Regions from separate parts of the Anoxybacillus sp. TBDG-1 genome, predicted to be linked through region 2. Evidence: riboswitches for the same ligand, from Rfam matches in the RefSeq annotation. Region 2 holds a riboswitch; the other holds the start of a gene.

Region 1 (3,033 bases), on a different contig from region 2:
TGCGGCTAGGGCTTACATCCCCTAGCCTAAAGGCATAGGGGTTTTACGCCCAATCATATAAAAGCCCCATATTTCACTTCTGCTTCTCCGACTTTCCAAGATAACTTGCTGAAATCAATTCCCCCTAAAATGAGACCGACAAGGGGCATAATAATGTCATTGACGAGGGAAGAAACAATTTTTCCAAATGCCCCACTAATAATCACTCCGACAGCTAAGTCGATGACGTTGCCTCGTATAGCGAATTTTTTAAACTCGTTCCACATCGGAATCCCTCCATTAAAATGATACAGCTAAAAGGCTTAAGTTTCCGTACTCGTATTCTCGGAATAAAACATGTGGCGAGCGATTGCCGGCTCCGTAAGCAATCCAGTACGGTGCTAAATGTTCTTGAGTCGGGACGGCTTGTTTAGCATAAGGGGCTTTTTCTTCATAGTGAAACACATCTTCACTATGGGCAGATGACTGGGCAAGCAACCAATCATCAAAGGCGACAGCCCAACAATCTACTTTTGTCCGTTCTTCCCAACGAAGCGCCATTAAATTATGCACTGTGCCACCACTACCGATGATCATGACACCTTCGTCACGCAACGGGCGTAACGCTTTACCAAGTTGAAATAGCTGCTTTGGTGTCCACGAAGGAACAACGGATGCCTGAACAATTGGAACGTTTGCTTTTGGAAATAGTCGGCTTAACAATACCCATGAGCCGTGGTCAAGTCCACGCTTCTCGTCGATATTGACGATGGGGGAGACGTGCCTCAGATGATGTTGGACGCGTTTGGCCCATTCGACTGAACCTTGTGCAGCATAAGTTACTTCATACAATTCACGTGGGAAACTGGAAAAATCATAAATCATTTCATACGTTCCGTCAATCGATGAAACGGTCGGTTGACGCGTCGTCCAATGTGCAGTAAATACAACGATTGCTTTTGCATCTATGCGTTTACCGAAAGTGGTTAAAAACGATGCATATGCGCTATCTTCAATAGCTAACATTGGTGATCCGTGCGCGAGAAATAAAGCAGTCATTATATTCCTCCTTCACTTTTGCCCCCACTTTACCATATATCGTTTTGATTTGTCTATTTTTACATGTGAAGTGCAAATATATGTGCCATATCTTTGATGGGATGCATGCTGTTTGTTGTTGAAAGGGGAATAAAAAACAGTTGCAATTTTGTTGGAAATGATGTACATTAATTAAAAATCAGAAAATTCGATATTGTTTTGCGTTCTTATCGAGAGAAGCGGAGGGACTGGCCCGATGAAGCTTCAGCAACCAGCCGGAAACGGTCAGGTGCTAAATCCAGCGAATTGGCGTTCAATTCGGAAGATAAGAAGAAGCGATTGTCTATGGACAAAAAAGCCTTCTTCTTTGAAGGCTTTTATTTTTTAGAAAGGAAGAGAGCGAATGAGTCATATCGAAACACGGTTAGCGCAAATTGGCAATCGAAGCGAGACAGCGACGGGGACGGTCAATCCGCCAGTATATTTTTCAACGGCGTATCGTCATGAAGGAATCGGACAATCGACAGGGTACGATTACATTCGAACCGGCAACCCGACAAGGCATATTGTCGAAGAAGCGATTGCACAGCTAGAAGAAGGAGATCAAGGTTTCGCTTGTAGTTCAGGCATGGCAGCGATTCAAACGGTGTTTGCGTTGTTTGAAAGCGGCGACCATTTTCTCGTTTCTGCCGATTTATATGGCGGGACGTATCGTTTGTTTGAAAAAGGATGGCGCAAATGCGGCATGACGTTTACATACGTCGATTTTCGCGATGTTGATGCGGTAAAGGCATATGTGACTGAAAAAACAAAAGCGATTTTTTTAGAGACGCCAACGAACCCTTTAATGCAAGAAGCGGACATCGAAGCGGTCGCGGCGTTTGCGAAACAACATGGGCTGCTTCTTATCGTCGATAATACGTTTTACACCCCTGTACTGCAAAAGCCGCTCACAAAAGGAGCCGATATCGTCGTTCATAGCGCGACGAAATATTTAGGTGGACATAACGATGTGCTTGCCGGGCTCATTGTCGCCAAAGGAAAACAATTGTGTGAACAGCTGGCGATGTATCATAACGCCATCGGTGCGGTGTTGTCTCCGTTTGATTCATGGCTGTTAATTCGCGGCATGAAGACGCTTGCGCTTCGCATGCGCCAGCACGAACAAAACGCAAAGGCGATATATGAATTTTTAGTCGAACATGAAGATGTGACGGACGTATTGTATCCGGGAAGAGGGGGAATGTTGTCGTTTCGCGTGCGCGATGAAAAGTGGGTGAATGCTTTTTTACGAAGCTTAAAGCTTATTACGTTTGCGGAAAGTTTAGGCGGTGTCGAAAGTTTTATTACGTATCCAGCGACGCAAACGCATATGGATATTCCAGAGGATGTTCGCATCGCCAATGGGGTGTGTAATCGACTGTTACGTTTTTCGGTCGGCATTGAACACGTTGACGATTTAATTGCCGATTTAACACAAGCGTTTCAACGCATGAAAGAGGTGTAAAAGATGGATGTGCAAACGCAACTCGTTCACAATAAATGGCAGATTGACGCGCAAACGGGCGCGGTGAGCGTCCCGATTCATCATGCGTCAACATTTCATCAGTTCGATTTTGATACGTTTGGAAAGTACGATTATAGCCGTTCGGGCAATCCGACGCGCGAGGCGTTAGAGGAGACGATTGCGGAATTAGAAGGTGGAGTGAGCGGTTTTGCGTTCGCTTCTGGCATGGCTGCCATTTCAACAGCATTTTTGTTGTTGTCAAAAGGGGATCACGTATTAATTACCGATGATGTGTATGGCGGAACGTATCGCATCTTCACCGATGTATTGAGCCGATTTGGGATTGAGCATACGTTTGTTGATATGACCGATTTAGATGCGGTAGCGCGTCACATTCGTCCGAATACGAAAGTCATTTATATGGAAACGCCATCGAACCCGCTATTGAAAATTACAGATATTCGCGGAGTTGTGAAGCTTGCCAAAGCGCACGGTTGTTTGACGTTTTT
Region 2 (11,437 bases):
CTTCCAATTCAAGCTCGTTTGGACGGGTGAAACGTATAAAACGACGAAACAACGAATGACAGATGGCATCATCGCTCTTCTTGCGACTGTTTATTCCATTTGGCTTGTGAAAGCCGGAACGGCCGATATGAAAACATTTTTACTCGGCGTCGCCTTGCTTGCCAGCAGCTTGCTTTTTTACCCACTTCTTGTGAAGCAACATAACGAACAACCGAACAAACAAAAACAATCAGCAATCGAGTAGGAGGAGGTGATTAACCTCCGTCCTCTCACACCACCGTACGTACGGTTCCGTATACGGCGGTTCAATCAAGATCAATGACGCAAGAATTCGTAACGTTCTTGTAGACTTTTGAGCCCTTGGTCATTCCAGTAGGAGTTTCCAAGGGTTTTGTGTAAGATGGGGCTATTTGAAATACGCCAGTACCCCTTCCGACTATTTCCCCATTCATAGGCTTTCCACGAAGGAACTCCCAATTTGATCAAGTTTCGTATCCTCGTTTTTGGTGTTTTCCAATTTTTCCATAAGCACATACGAAGTCTTCGACGAATCCACCCGTCCATTTTCCGAAAGATTGATTTCGTATCTGCCAGCGCAAAGTACCCACACCATCCGAATACATACTGATTCAGTTTCTGAATTCGGTATTCCATGGAATATGGCATCTTTCTCGAGGTGATTTCTCGTACTTTCTTCTTCATTCGTTTGAGACTTTCCTCTGCCACTCGAATCTTGGGCTCTTCGGCATCGATAAAACTGAATCCCAGAAACTTTCGTTTCCAAGGACGGTCTACTGCCGACTTTTTCTCATTCACTTTTAGGCGAAGTTTACGTTCGATGAATCGTTGAACGCTTGCCATTGTTCGTTCCCCTGCCCTTTTTGATTTTACGTAAATGTTACAGTCGTCTGCGTAACGAACGAATTTATGTCCTCTTTTCTCTAATTCTTTATCCAGCTCATCAAGGACGATGTTGGAAAGGAGCGGACTTAATGGACCACCTTGTGGCGTTCCTTTCTCTGTACTTGAAACCACTCCATGAATCATGACACCCGACTGTAGGTATTTGCGGATTAGCTTCAATAACGGTTTATCGTGGATTCTTTTCGCCAATGTGCTCATAAGTCTGTCGTGGTTGACCTGATCAAAGAACTTTTCCAAATCGATGTCTACAACCCATCGGTATCCTTCTCTGATATATCCTTGTGCTTTCCTCACTGCATCATGGGCACTTCGATTTGGGCGAAAGCCATAGCTATGTTCGGAAAACATCGGGTCATATATCTTCGACAATACTTGGGCAATCGCCTGTTGAATCAAACGGTCTGTCACGGTTGGGATACCTAGTAGCCGAACACCGCCGTCAGGCTTCGGGATTTCGACTCTTCGGACAGGCATCGGTTCATAGGTACCTTTGAGAATCGCCTCCTTGATGGACTGCCAGTTTTCAACGATATGCGCTCGTAGGTTTTGTACGGGCATCTGATCTACTCCGTGGCTTCCCTTATTTTGTTCTACTCGTTTCAATGCGAGGAGCATATTCTCCCGTGACAAGATTTGATTCAAAAGCATCGTTCCTCTTCCTTCCGTAAATAGCTGATCTTCTTATGCCAGTCGTCACTCCACCCTCCAAAAGATCCCCCACGGGATTCACCGTTTCCTTTCTCTTGGGAGGTACAATGTTTTCTGTGTTCATCATGACGAACTGAATGCCAAGGGCTATTTTCTCTTGATTGTTCAGTCCTTCCGAATCGTTCTAGACCGATTCGTACTATGACCTCTGCTGACTTCTGATGGTTCAGCTACTTATCGCTAAGTAGGTTGTGAAGGGTACTTCACGTATCCATCAGACCTCCTCGGGTAAGAGTGCAATCTTTCCTTCCATCTATCTGCTTCATTTACTCTGTATCACCTTCGGCAGAAAGGACTTTGTTTTGTTTAGCAAACTCATCCAATGATACCTAGCCTTATATGAAGTTCGTGTTCCTCAGACCGGAAGTTTGCCGCTCGCTTCCTTCAGATTCCGCGTCGCCACGGACACCCTTGCGTTAAGCTAACTGCTACTTCTGCCTTCGCAGTTCGGGACTTTCACCCTAGAGATTGCACCCATGCCGAGCGCACTAACAAAACCCCCGCCCATTTGGCGGGGGTTCATGGTCTCACCATCTTTATTCTTTATATTTTTTTCTTGCCTCTTCAAATATTCGATTTAGTTTTTCAATTTGTTTATTACTTGCTTGCTTACTACCGTTCAAATGACCGTCGTATTCGATTTCATTACTCTCTAATGGCACTTTTCCATAATAAACACCTTTAATCGTATACTCATCATGTGTCGTACTTTTTCTTAAAAACAACAGATAGCTTTTATTATCTTTCATCAACTGGTACCCTGCCGAACCGTACATTGTATTAGCCTTTTTATCAAACGCTCCGTTCTCCATAACTTTTATGATATTACCCTTATTTAACGCGTATCCCTTTTCATTTTTAAACACTTTTTTGATCTCAACATCACTTATCGTGTAAAAACCCGTCACCATATCGCCATCTTTATCGAAATAACTCTCTCCATTTTTTTTCGTACCTATCAAAATAACTTCACTATCATTCTCCATTTCTTCTAAATAATTGTATTCGTCTATAATTTTCGACTCACTATGAACATATTTTGTATTCACATTGCTTAGTTCAGATTGTGTATTGTTACAGGCAGACAAAAATAAAATGGTAAAAAAAAGAAAAATAATCTTTTTCATCAGGCTACTTCCTTTCCACTAATAGATAGCATTTATTCCATTCCAATCATCACTTTGCGGATACTCATCATTTAGAAAACCTTTCGAAAGCATGATAGCACGAACATCATCTTCATGATCTAATCCTAAAGCATGCCCTATCTCATGAGCTGTCGTTTCTCTCGTTTGAACCCAAGATAACTTTTGAAAACCCGGTAAATACATTCTCAACTGCGACTTATCGTATGTACAATCCCAACAAGCAGTCACTTGTCCCAACCAGTTCACATGATAGTTAATACAATCAGCGACAACGGAACCCATATCCTTCGTACTAGCCCACCATTTATAGTTAGCTTGGGAGGCATCGTACGTTCTAGTCGTACCAATAAGAGAAGAACTATTAAACGCTTCTGAACCATAAACCGCTCTCGCTTCATAACCAGCATTAATAACCGACGAATCGATCCAATATTTTAGCGAGTTTGGATTCCTATATTTGCCACCAAATAGCTCATAAGCACGAACACTGCTACTAGGAATCAAGTATAACATGATAATAACGAAAAAAGTCAATCTTCTCACATCCGCTTCCTCCTAGAAATCTTTTACTTTTTTAAAGCCTAGTTTATTGTATCATTTTTTTTTTGCAAATTGCTTTTTAACCAAAATATATTTCTGTACTTGTCAATAAACATACTCTATTTAATACGGTTATCATTTTCTCAGTCTTTTTCACATGTTTATGTTATAATATTCCTTGAATTTTGTTTTGTTGAGGGAGCATATATGGGGAGAGAGAAAATGAAACGATGGCTGTACATCTTGCTTGTCATTGTGCCGTGCCTTGTAGGGAGCGCATGGATTGTGCTTTGGCAAGATGAACAACATCAGCAACAACTCGTCGAAGAAACGCGCATGTTTGCGAATATACATAAAAACGATTTAGATCGCTTTCTTGCGGAAACGACGGCCCGGCTTGAAACATTGGCGCTCGTGATCAGCAAACATGTGACAAAGCTAGAAAAAGAAGAAATTAATAATTTGTTGCAACAGCTGCAAAAGCAAGACGTTCGCTTTGAACGCATTTCGTTTTTTTCTGAAAGTACAAATGAGGCAATGCAGTTAGCGAAGGCGACAAAACAAACGATCATCGACAGCCAGCATACAGCGACGATTGTCACACCAATTATATATGAAAAAACAAATGAAACAGCTGGCTTTTTAGTAGCAGAGTTACGGACAAATTATATAAAACATCGGATAAAAATTATTGATCCAAATACGTCATTTCGCTTATACGATGAGAATGGCACCGTCCTTCTCACAACAAATCAACTTCGTTCGTCAAACCAGACGGTGATCGTGCATTTAAATCACGCACCGTGGATGATTGAGGCGAACGTGCCAAGCGTAAGTATAAAACAAAAGATGCAAACGGCTCTTCCATATATTTTGTCGCTCATCGTTTTCATTCATATCATTTGGTTGTTCATTCAATATTGGCTGCTTAAGCGACAAACGATGATCGAGCGCATGGAAACGGAAGCACAAAAGCTTGAATTAGTCGGTACGCTCGCCGCAAGTACCGCGCATGAAATTCGCAATCCGCTCGCTGGCATTAAGGGGTTTATTCAACTATTAAGTGAAAAACATAAAGATAACGAATCACAACTTTATTTTTCCGTCATTCAAAACGAAATTGCACGCATTAACGACATCGTGAATGAATTTTTAATTCTCGGCAAGCCAACGGCGCAAAAACTTGAAACGTGCGATCTCAATTGCATCGTACAAAGCATTCATCCGATGATTGAGTCGCAAGCGCATTTCCATAACATCACGTATACGTTTCATCGTGCCGATGTGCCGCTTCCGATTCGCTGTTCAAAAGACCATGTAAAACAAGTCGTATTAAATTTAGCAAAAAACGCAATCGAAGCAATGCCAAATGGCGGACAACTGACAATTTCTCTTACGAAACAAAACGATTGGGCGGTGTTGCACGTCGCTGATACAGGTTGCGGCATGCCAAAACATGTGAAAAACAAACTTTTTCAGCCGTTTGTCACATCGAAACAAACAGGAACAGGGCTTGGACTCGTCATATGTAAACGCATCGTCGATATGCACGAAGGGACGATCGACATTCATAGTATAGAAAAGAAAGGAACGACGATTACCGTTCGTCTTCCTTTAAAATAGGAGGTGGAATGATGTTTGACATGCTGATCGGAAGCACATTATCCGCGCTAGCAACAGGGGCTGGCGCGATTCCGATTTTATTTTTGTCGCGCTCATTAACGCACAAATGGCGCGATATGTTGCTTGCTTTTACAGCTGGCATTATGATGGCCGCATCGATGCTCGGGTTAATTCCAGAGGCTCTTTCTTCTGGCACGTTTTTTGCCCTCGCGATCGGATTATGCATTGGGGTATTTACGTTAACGTTTCTTGAAAATATCGTGCCGCACATCGATTTAACCCATACAAAAAGCGGCATGAAGATGGACCAAAAAGCGTTGCTTGTGCTTGCGGCGATTACGCTCCACAACATTCCAGAAGGACTATCTGTCGGCGTGAGCTACGCTTCCGGCGAACAAACGCACATTGGCGATTTAATTGCGCTTGCGATCGGCTTCCAAAACGCGCCTGAAGGATTGCTCGTTGCGCTTTTTTTGTTTAATCAACATATTTCAAAAGGAAAAGCATTTTTCATGGCAACGGGAACGGGGCTCATTGAACTTGTCGCCTCTGTCATCGGCTTTTATTTAACGTCTGTCGTCGATGCGCTCGTCCCTTACGGATTAGCGTTTGCGGCTGGGGCGATGCTATTTATTATTTATAAAGAGTTAATCCCTGAAAGCCATGGGGATGGAAATGAAAAATCGTCAACGTATGCCTTTATTGTCGGGCTGTTAGTGATGGTGTTTTTAATTGAAACGTTTTAAAGGATGATGAACATGTCGAAATATTATATACTTCTTTTATTGACAAGCGCCTTATGGGGAGGCAACTTTGTCGCAAGCAAACTGCTTGTTGCGCACGCCTCCCCGCTTTCGCTAACGTTTATTCGTTGGACGATCGCCGTCCTTTTTTTATTTCCGATCGTGTTGAAAAAAGAACGATCCGTTCGTTTACAAAAGCAAAGTATCGTACCGCTTATAGCGATGGGGCTTTCAGGCGTCGTCTTATTTAACATGTTTATGTTTCAAGCGTTGCGCTATACATCTGCTGATCATGTTGGGTTAATTTCGACATTAAATCCGATCGCGATTGCGCTTGTGGCATACGCCGTCTACCGCGATAAACTCACGATTCAGCAATGGCTGGCGATGGTCGTCTCTCTCATTGGCGTGCTGATCGTGATGACGCACGGACAACTTCATCGTCTATCGGACGTAAACGTCGGGGATATATGGATGGTTGCTGCCGTCATCATTTGGGGCGTGTATTCTGCTTGCGCAAAAGCAGTTATGAAGTCGTATTCTCCGCTTGCGGCGACGTTTTGGTCCGGTGTGTTTGGCGTCATCGGATTGTTGCCGTTTCTTTCTTCTTTTTCCGTTCATGACGTCAACTTCTCATTTGTATTGGCGCTTTTATATACGAGCGTTGGGGCGACGGTGCTTGCGATGTTTCTTTGGAACGTCGGCGTGAAGCAAGTCGGTGCTACAACCGCTGGGATGTTTTTAAACTTCAATCCGCTTTTTACTGCGCTGTTTGCATACATATTACTTGACGAAATGTTAACCACACCACAATGGATCGGTTCATTGATTACGATTACAGGCGTCATTTTGTTCACAAAAAAATAGAAGGGGCGTTATTCCCCTTCTTTTTCTTCGTATGGATGTGCCACCCAACCAGACGGATCAATAAACAACCGAACAGCAACGACTTGGCGGTCATCCATTAATGTAAAGAAATGCGGGTTTCCTTCTGGAACAGAAATGACATCCCCTGCTTCAAGTTCAACGTCAAAGTAGCCTGTTTGTTCATCACCCTTAATAACAAAAATGCCATGACCGGCAACAATTGCCCGTACTTCGTCCTCTGTATGCGTATGCACTTGTTCAAATTTTTTCAACAGTTCTTCTAAATTTGGTGTTTGTTCACAGAGAGCGACAACGTCCCACGCTTGATAGCCTCTTCGCTTCGCTAAATCTTCAATTTCGGATTGAAACGTTGCTAAAATGTCCGCTTTTTCTTCGTCTGTTAATACGAATTTGTTTTGAAGATGAGCGGGAAGTTTCCTTGCATCCCAATGTTCATATAGCACTCCTTGCTTATTTAAAAACGCTGCGACGTTTTCCTTTCCTTCAATCACTTCGCCTGTGTTGCGCACTTTAATGACTGCCATACGTACTCACCCTTATCGTTTTAAAAGTAATAATTTGACGTGATACTGACATAAAAACTCGCAAGCTTCTAAACACTTTTTCGCTTCGAACGCATCTTTTCCCCAAACGGTAATGCCATGATTGCGAATAAGCACCCCCCCTCGATCTTCATGAACATGGTCGGCGAACGCTTTTGCTAACGTCGGAATATGGGCGAAATTCGGAATAATCGGCATGCGAAACGCCGCATTTTCTTCCCATAATCCGAACGCTTTAATCATTTCTTGATTTGTAAAAACGACTTCCCCTTCGTCTCCGTACCATTCGGAAATGATATTGTTGTCGACGGTGTGGACATGAAGCACACAACCGGCGTTCGTTTTATTGTAAATTTCAACGTGAAGTAACGTTTCCGCCGACGGTTTTAAATGCGTCGCCTCCGCTGGCTGTCCGTCTGCTCCGACAAGTAAAAAATCTTCCGCCGTTTCTTTTCGTTTATCTTTTCCGCTTGCGGTGACAAGAAACGTAAGCGGTTCATCGCTCACTTTGATCGACAAGTTGCCGCTTGTCCCCATAAACCAATCGCGCGCCGCCAGCTCTCGTTTCACTTCGGCAAGCTCTGCCCATTTTTGTTGTCTCACGCGATCGCCTCGCTTTCTTTTAACACGTCAATGACATCATAAAACGTCGTAAACGGCGTATGCGGCAAGTGAAGCTCACGGCATTTTTCAAGCAAAAAGTCGCGCGCAATGACGTAATCAGCTAGTTTAGCCGCCGCCAAGTCGGTAATCGAGTCGCCGATGACGATCGTTTTTGCCCCTTTTGGCGCTAGTTTACGAAGAAGCGACGGCTTGCAACAGCCGCAGCCGTTTTGACAATGTTCATCGCACGCATACGGCCACGTAATGCGGATCGTTTCCCCGCTAAAATCGGCGCTATTACAAAAAATCCGCTCTTTTTCAACGAGTCCATGAAGAAGCGGATACACGAAAAAGTCGATGCCGCCACTCACGATATAAAGCGGAATTTGCCGCTCATTCGTAAACGCGACAAACTCGGAAAATCCGTCGCGAATGCGGGCGGTGTCAAGCAAAAATTGCACGATATCTTCTTTCAGCGTCGTCGGCAACAGCGAAAACATGCGCCCGACGCCTTGTTGTACGGAACATCTTTGCGCAAGTACATCGTCTTTGATCGCTTCCCACTCCGATGGGGCGAACTGTTTCATAATCGCAATAATGTTATCGTTTAACGTAATCGTTCCGTCAAAGTCGCAAAAAATGACTGGCTTCATGATGCGCTCCCCCATAAATCAAGCGCTTGTTGCAACGGTTCGTTTTCTTTTGCTGCGTCATGGAGCGAACGCCCTGCAAGCACCGCTTCGACTGCGGCGCAAAACGCTTGCCCGCCGCCGACCGCTCCGCTTGGATGCCCGTGTACCCCGCCGCCTGCGTTAATGACGGAGTCGATGCCAAAGTCGCGCACGAGAAGCGGCACAAGTCCCGGATGAATGCCAGCCGATGGGACAGGGAACGCGCGCAAAAACGGCTCTTCTTTCGTTAATTCATCGCGAATCGCAAGCGTTTGTTCTTTTTCAAGGGCGACGCTTCCGTACGGTGACGGGAAGAGTGAAAAGTCCGCCCCTGCCATGCGCAACAATTTGCCAAGAAGCAAAGCGTAGCTCACGCCATATACGTGTGAGGAGGCGATCGCTCCGCTAAATGACGGATGCGCCATAATCGGCAAACGAATGTCATCATCTTCACGAAGCGCTTGCAACACATCAAGCCCATATGTAAACACGTTAAACAATAATACGTCCGCACCAAGCTCCGCTGCTTTTTTCGCTTTTTCTTTTAACTGAAACGTTTTTCCGGTTAAGTTCACCGCATATAACGTCCGATGCCCTGTTTGTTCGTACACGTCTTGTAACGCTTCTTTTCCTGCCACGATACGCTTGTCAAACGGCGTCAAGTCGTTGTCAAATAAAATTTCATCGTCTTTGACAAGATCGACGCCGCCGAGCGCTTGCAGCTTCAATTGTTCGGTGACGTATCGTAAATCGCGCCCGATGACCGCTTTAAAAATGCTCATGACGAGCGGACGTTGAAAGACGCCAAGTTTTTCGCGAATGCCGTCAATGCCAAAGCGCGGACCGGGAAACGCGCGCTTCAGTTCGTCCGAAAATGTTAAGTCAACAAGTTTAATCGTTCCATCCAGCGACAATTTGCCAAACGTCGTTGTTAAAATGGCTGGAAAATCAGCGCTAAAATTGACGCTCGGATATGAAATGCGCACGAGCGCACGTTTTAGTTTCTTTCCAAAAAACGTATTGACGCGCTCGTCTTCCTCTAGCTCCTCAATCGACTGAACGATTCCTTTATGTTTTTTTAACTGTTCCTGTTCCAGTTGCGGCAAATCGGTCCACGACCCGACAGTCAGTCCAAGCGCAATGCCTTCTGCTTTTTTAGCTAAATCTTTGTCGTCATGAATCAAATATGTTGCCGTAATCATATGCCCACCCCTTTACAAATAAAAAACCTCTTCATAAGAAGAGGCTTAATTGTTCGTCTCTTCTTATCTCTCAGCCTACTGCTGCGAGAATTAGCACCGTGCTTAAACAGCTGTTTAAGTCGGTTGCCGGGCTTCATCGGGCTCGTCCCTCCGCCTACTCTTGATAAGAATTCGCAATGTATGAAATTTTTTGAATGGTTCGTTTTTCATAAATTTAATTCGAATTATGACAGCAGTCTCTCATTTTGTCAATCATTTTTTAAAAAAGTTGTAGCCTCCCGATTCGTTCGACCGCTTCTTTTAGCCTTTCTTCGCTTGTCAGTAACCCTGTGCGCACGTAGCCTTCCCCATGTTCACCAAACCCGATCCCTGGGGCGACCGCAACGTGCGCTTTTTTGAGCAACAGGTCGGCAAACGTTTCTGACGTATAGCCGTTTGGCACCGGCAGCCAAGCGAAAAACGAACCTGATGGCGCTTGGACGTCCCAGCCGATGTCACGTAAAGCATGAATAAACGTATTTCGCCTTGCTTCATATGTGGCAACAAGCTCAGCGACACACTGTTGCGACTCGAGTAGCGCGACTGCTGCCGCTTCTTGAATAGCACCGAACATGCTGACGTACAAATGGTCTTGGAGCACGTTGATCGCTTCAATCATGCTTTCGTTGCCGACCGCAAAGCCGATGCGCCACCCTGCCATATTGTACGTTTTCGAAAACGTATAAATTTCAATGCCGACGTCTTTTGCCCCTTCGACTTGTAAAAAGCTGACCGGCTTTTTCCCATCAAAGCCAATCGCCCCGTATGCAAAATCGTGCACGACAGCGATATGATGTTTTTCAGCAAATGAAACGGTTTCTTGAAAAAACGATTGCGTTGCTGTCGCGCCTGTCGGATTGTTCGGATAGTTTAAAAACATGAGTTTTGCTTCGCGAACGACGTCTTTGTTTAGCTCATCGTAGTTTGGCAAAAAGCTGTTTTCCGCCCGCAACGGCATCATTTCCATGCGCGCCCGCGCAAGCACGACCCCCGACCAATAGTCTGGATAACCGGGATCGGGAACGAGTACGACATCGCCCGGGTTTAATAAACAAAGCGGCATTTCGACAAGCCCTGCTTTTCCGCCAAATAAAATGGCGACTTCTTTTTCTGGATCAATCGTCACCCCGTATTCGCGTTCGTAAAACGTAGCGACCGCCTCTTTTAAAAACGAATAGCCGCGAAACGGCGAATATTTATGATACATCGGCTTTGCCACCGCCTGTTGCATCGCGCGCACAATATGTGCAGGCGTCGGCTGATCGGGATTTCCTTGTCCGAGATTAATGACATCGCGCCCTTCAGCGATGACCGCCTGTACGTTTTGCACGAGCGAGGCGAAAAATTGCTTCGGTAGTTGTTGTAACACGTTTGATTGTGGAAATATATTCATTTTTTTCACACCTACTTCACAAAAAGGTTGAAATTCTAGTCAAGTATCATATATCGTAAAAATCAAAATGTAAAGAAAATTTTTTGTTGAGGTGAATGATATGAACATCGCTTGCATACAAATGGACATTGCGTTTGGAACACCCGAAAAAAATAAACAAACCGCCTTGCGCTACATCGAACAAATCGCTCGTGACGTTGACGTCGTCGTTTTGCCTGAACTATGGACGACAGGCTATGATTTAACGAGGCTTGCTCGTATTGCCGATGAAAACGGGGAAGAAACAAAAGCGTTTCTTTCCGAACTTGCCCGCACGTACGATGTACATATCGTCGGCGGATCGGTCGCGAAAAAAACGAACGAACGAATGACAAATACGATGTATGTCGTCAACCGAAACGGCGACGTCGTTG

What was found. Region 2 has a riboswitch for S-adenosylmethionine ahead of mtnW (2,3-diketo-5-methylthiopentyl-1-phosphate enolase). Riboswitches for the same ligand answer to the same signal wherever they lie in the genome.
Region 1: linked by a shared signal. The riboswitch ahead of ACYQY7_RS03745 (methionine biosynthesis PLP-dependent protein) and the one ahead of mtnW (2,3-diketo-5-methylthiopentyl-1-phosphate enolase) in region 2 are both predicted to bind S-adenosylmethionine.

What each region holds. Positions count from the first base shown of each region.
Region 1 covers NZ_JBTZSY010000007.1:47,788-50,820, reverse strand. Annotated here, with positions in the region: partial or broken gene mscL (large conductance mechanosensitive channel protein MscL) at 57-266, opposite strand; gene ACYQY7_RS03750 (DODA-type extradiol aromatic ring-opening family dioxygenase) at 280-1,038, opposite strand; SAM riboswitch class I at 1,242-1,349, shown strand; gene ACYQY7_RS03745 (methionine biosynthesis PLP-dependent protein) at 1,421-2,524, shown strand; gene metC (cystathionine beta-lyase) at 2,528-3,033, shown strand, end outside.
Region 2 covers NZ_JBTZSY010000017.1:23,799-35,235, reverse strand. Annotated here, with positions in the region: gene ACYQY7_RS07060 (amino acid permease) at 1-244, shown strand, start outside; gene ltrA (group II intron reverse transcriptase/maturase) at 316-1,572, opposite strand; gene ACYQY7_RS07050 (membrane lipoprotein lipid attachment site-containing protein) at 2,169-2,759, opposite strand; gene ACYQY7_RS07045 (matrixin family metalloprotease) at 2,778-3,323, opposite strand; gene ACYQY7_RS07040 (ATP-binding protein) at 3,528-4,943, shown strand; gene ACYQY7_RS07035 (ZIP family metal transporter) at 4,955-5,689, shown strand; gene ACYQY7_RS07030 (DMT family transporter) at 5,702-6,553, shown strand; gene ACYQY7_RS07025 (1,2-dihydroxy-3-keto-5-methylthiopentene dioxygenase) at 6,562-7,098, opposite strand; gene ACYQY7_RS07020 (methylthioribulose 1-phosphate dehydratase) at 7,111-7,719, opposite strand; gene ACYQY7_RS07015 (2-hydroxy-3-keto-5-methylthiopentenyl-1-phosphate phosphatase) at 7,716-8,372, opposite strand; gene mtnW (2,3-diketo-5-methylthiopentyl-1-phosphate enolase) at 8,369-9,592, opposite strand; SAM riboswitch class I at 9,653-9,762, opposite strand; gene ACYQY7_RS07005 (aminotransferase class I/II-fold pyridoxal phosphate-dependent enzyme) at 9,852-11,024, opposite strand; gene ACYQY7_RS07000 (carbon-nitrogen family hydrolase) at 11,125-11,437, shown strand, end outside.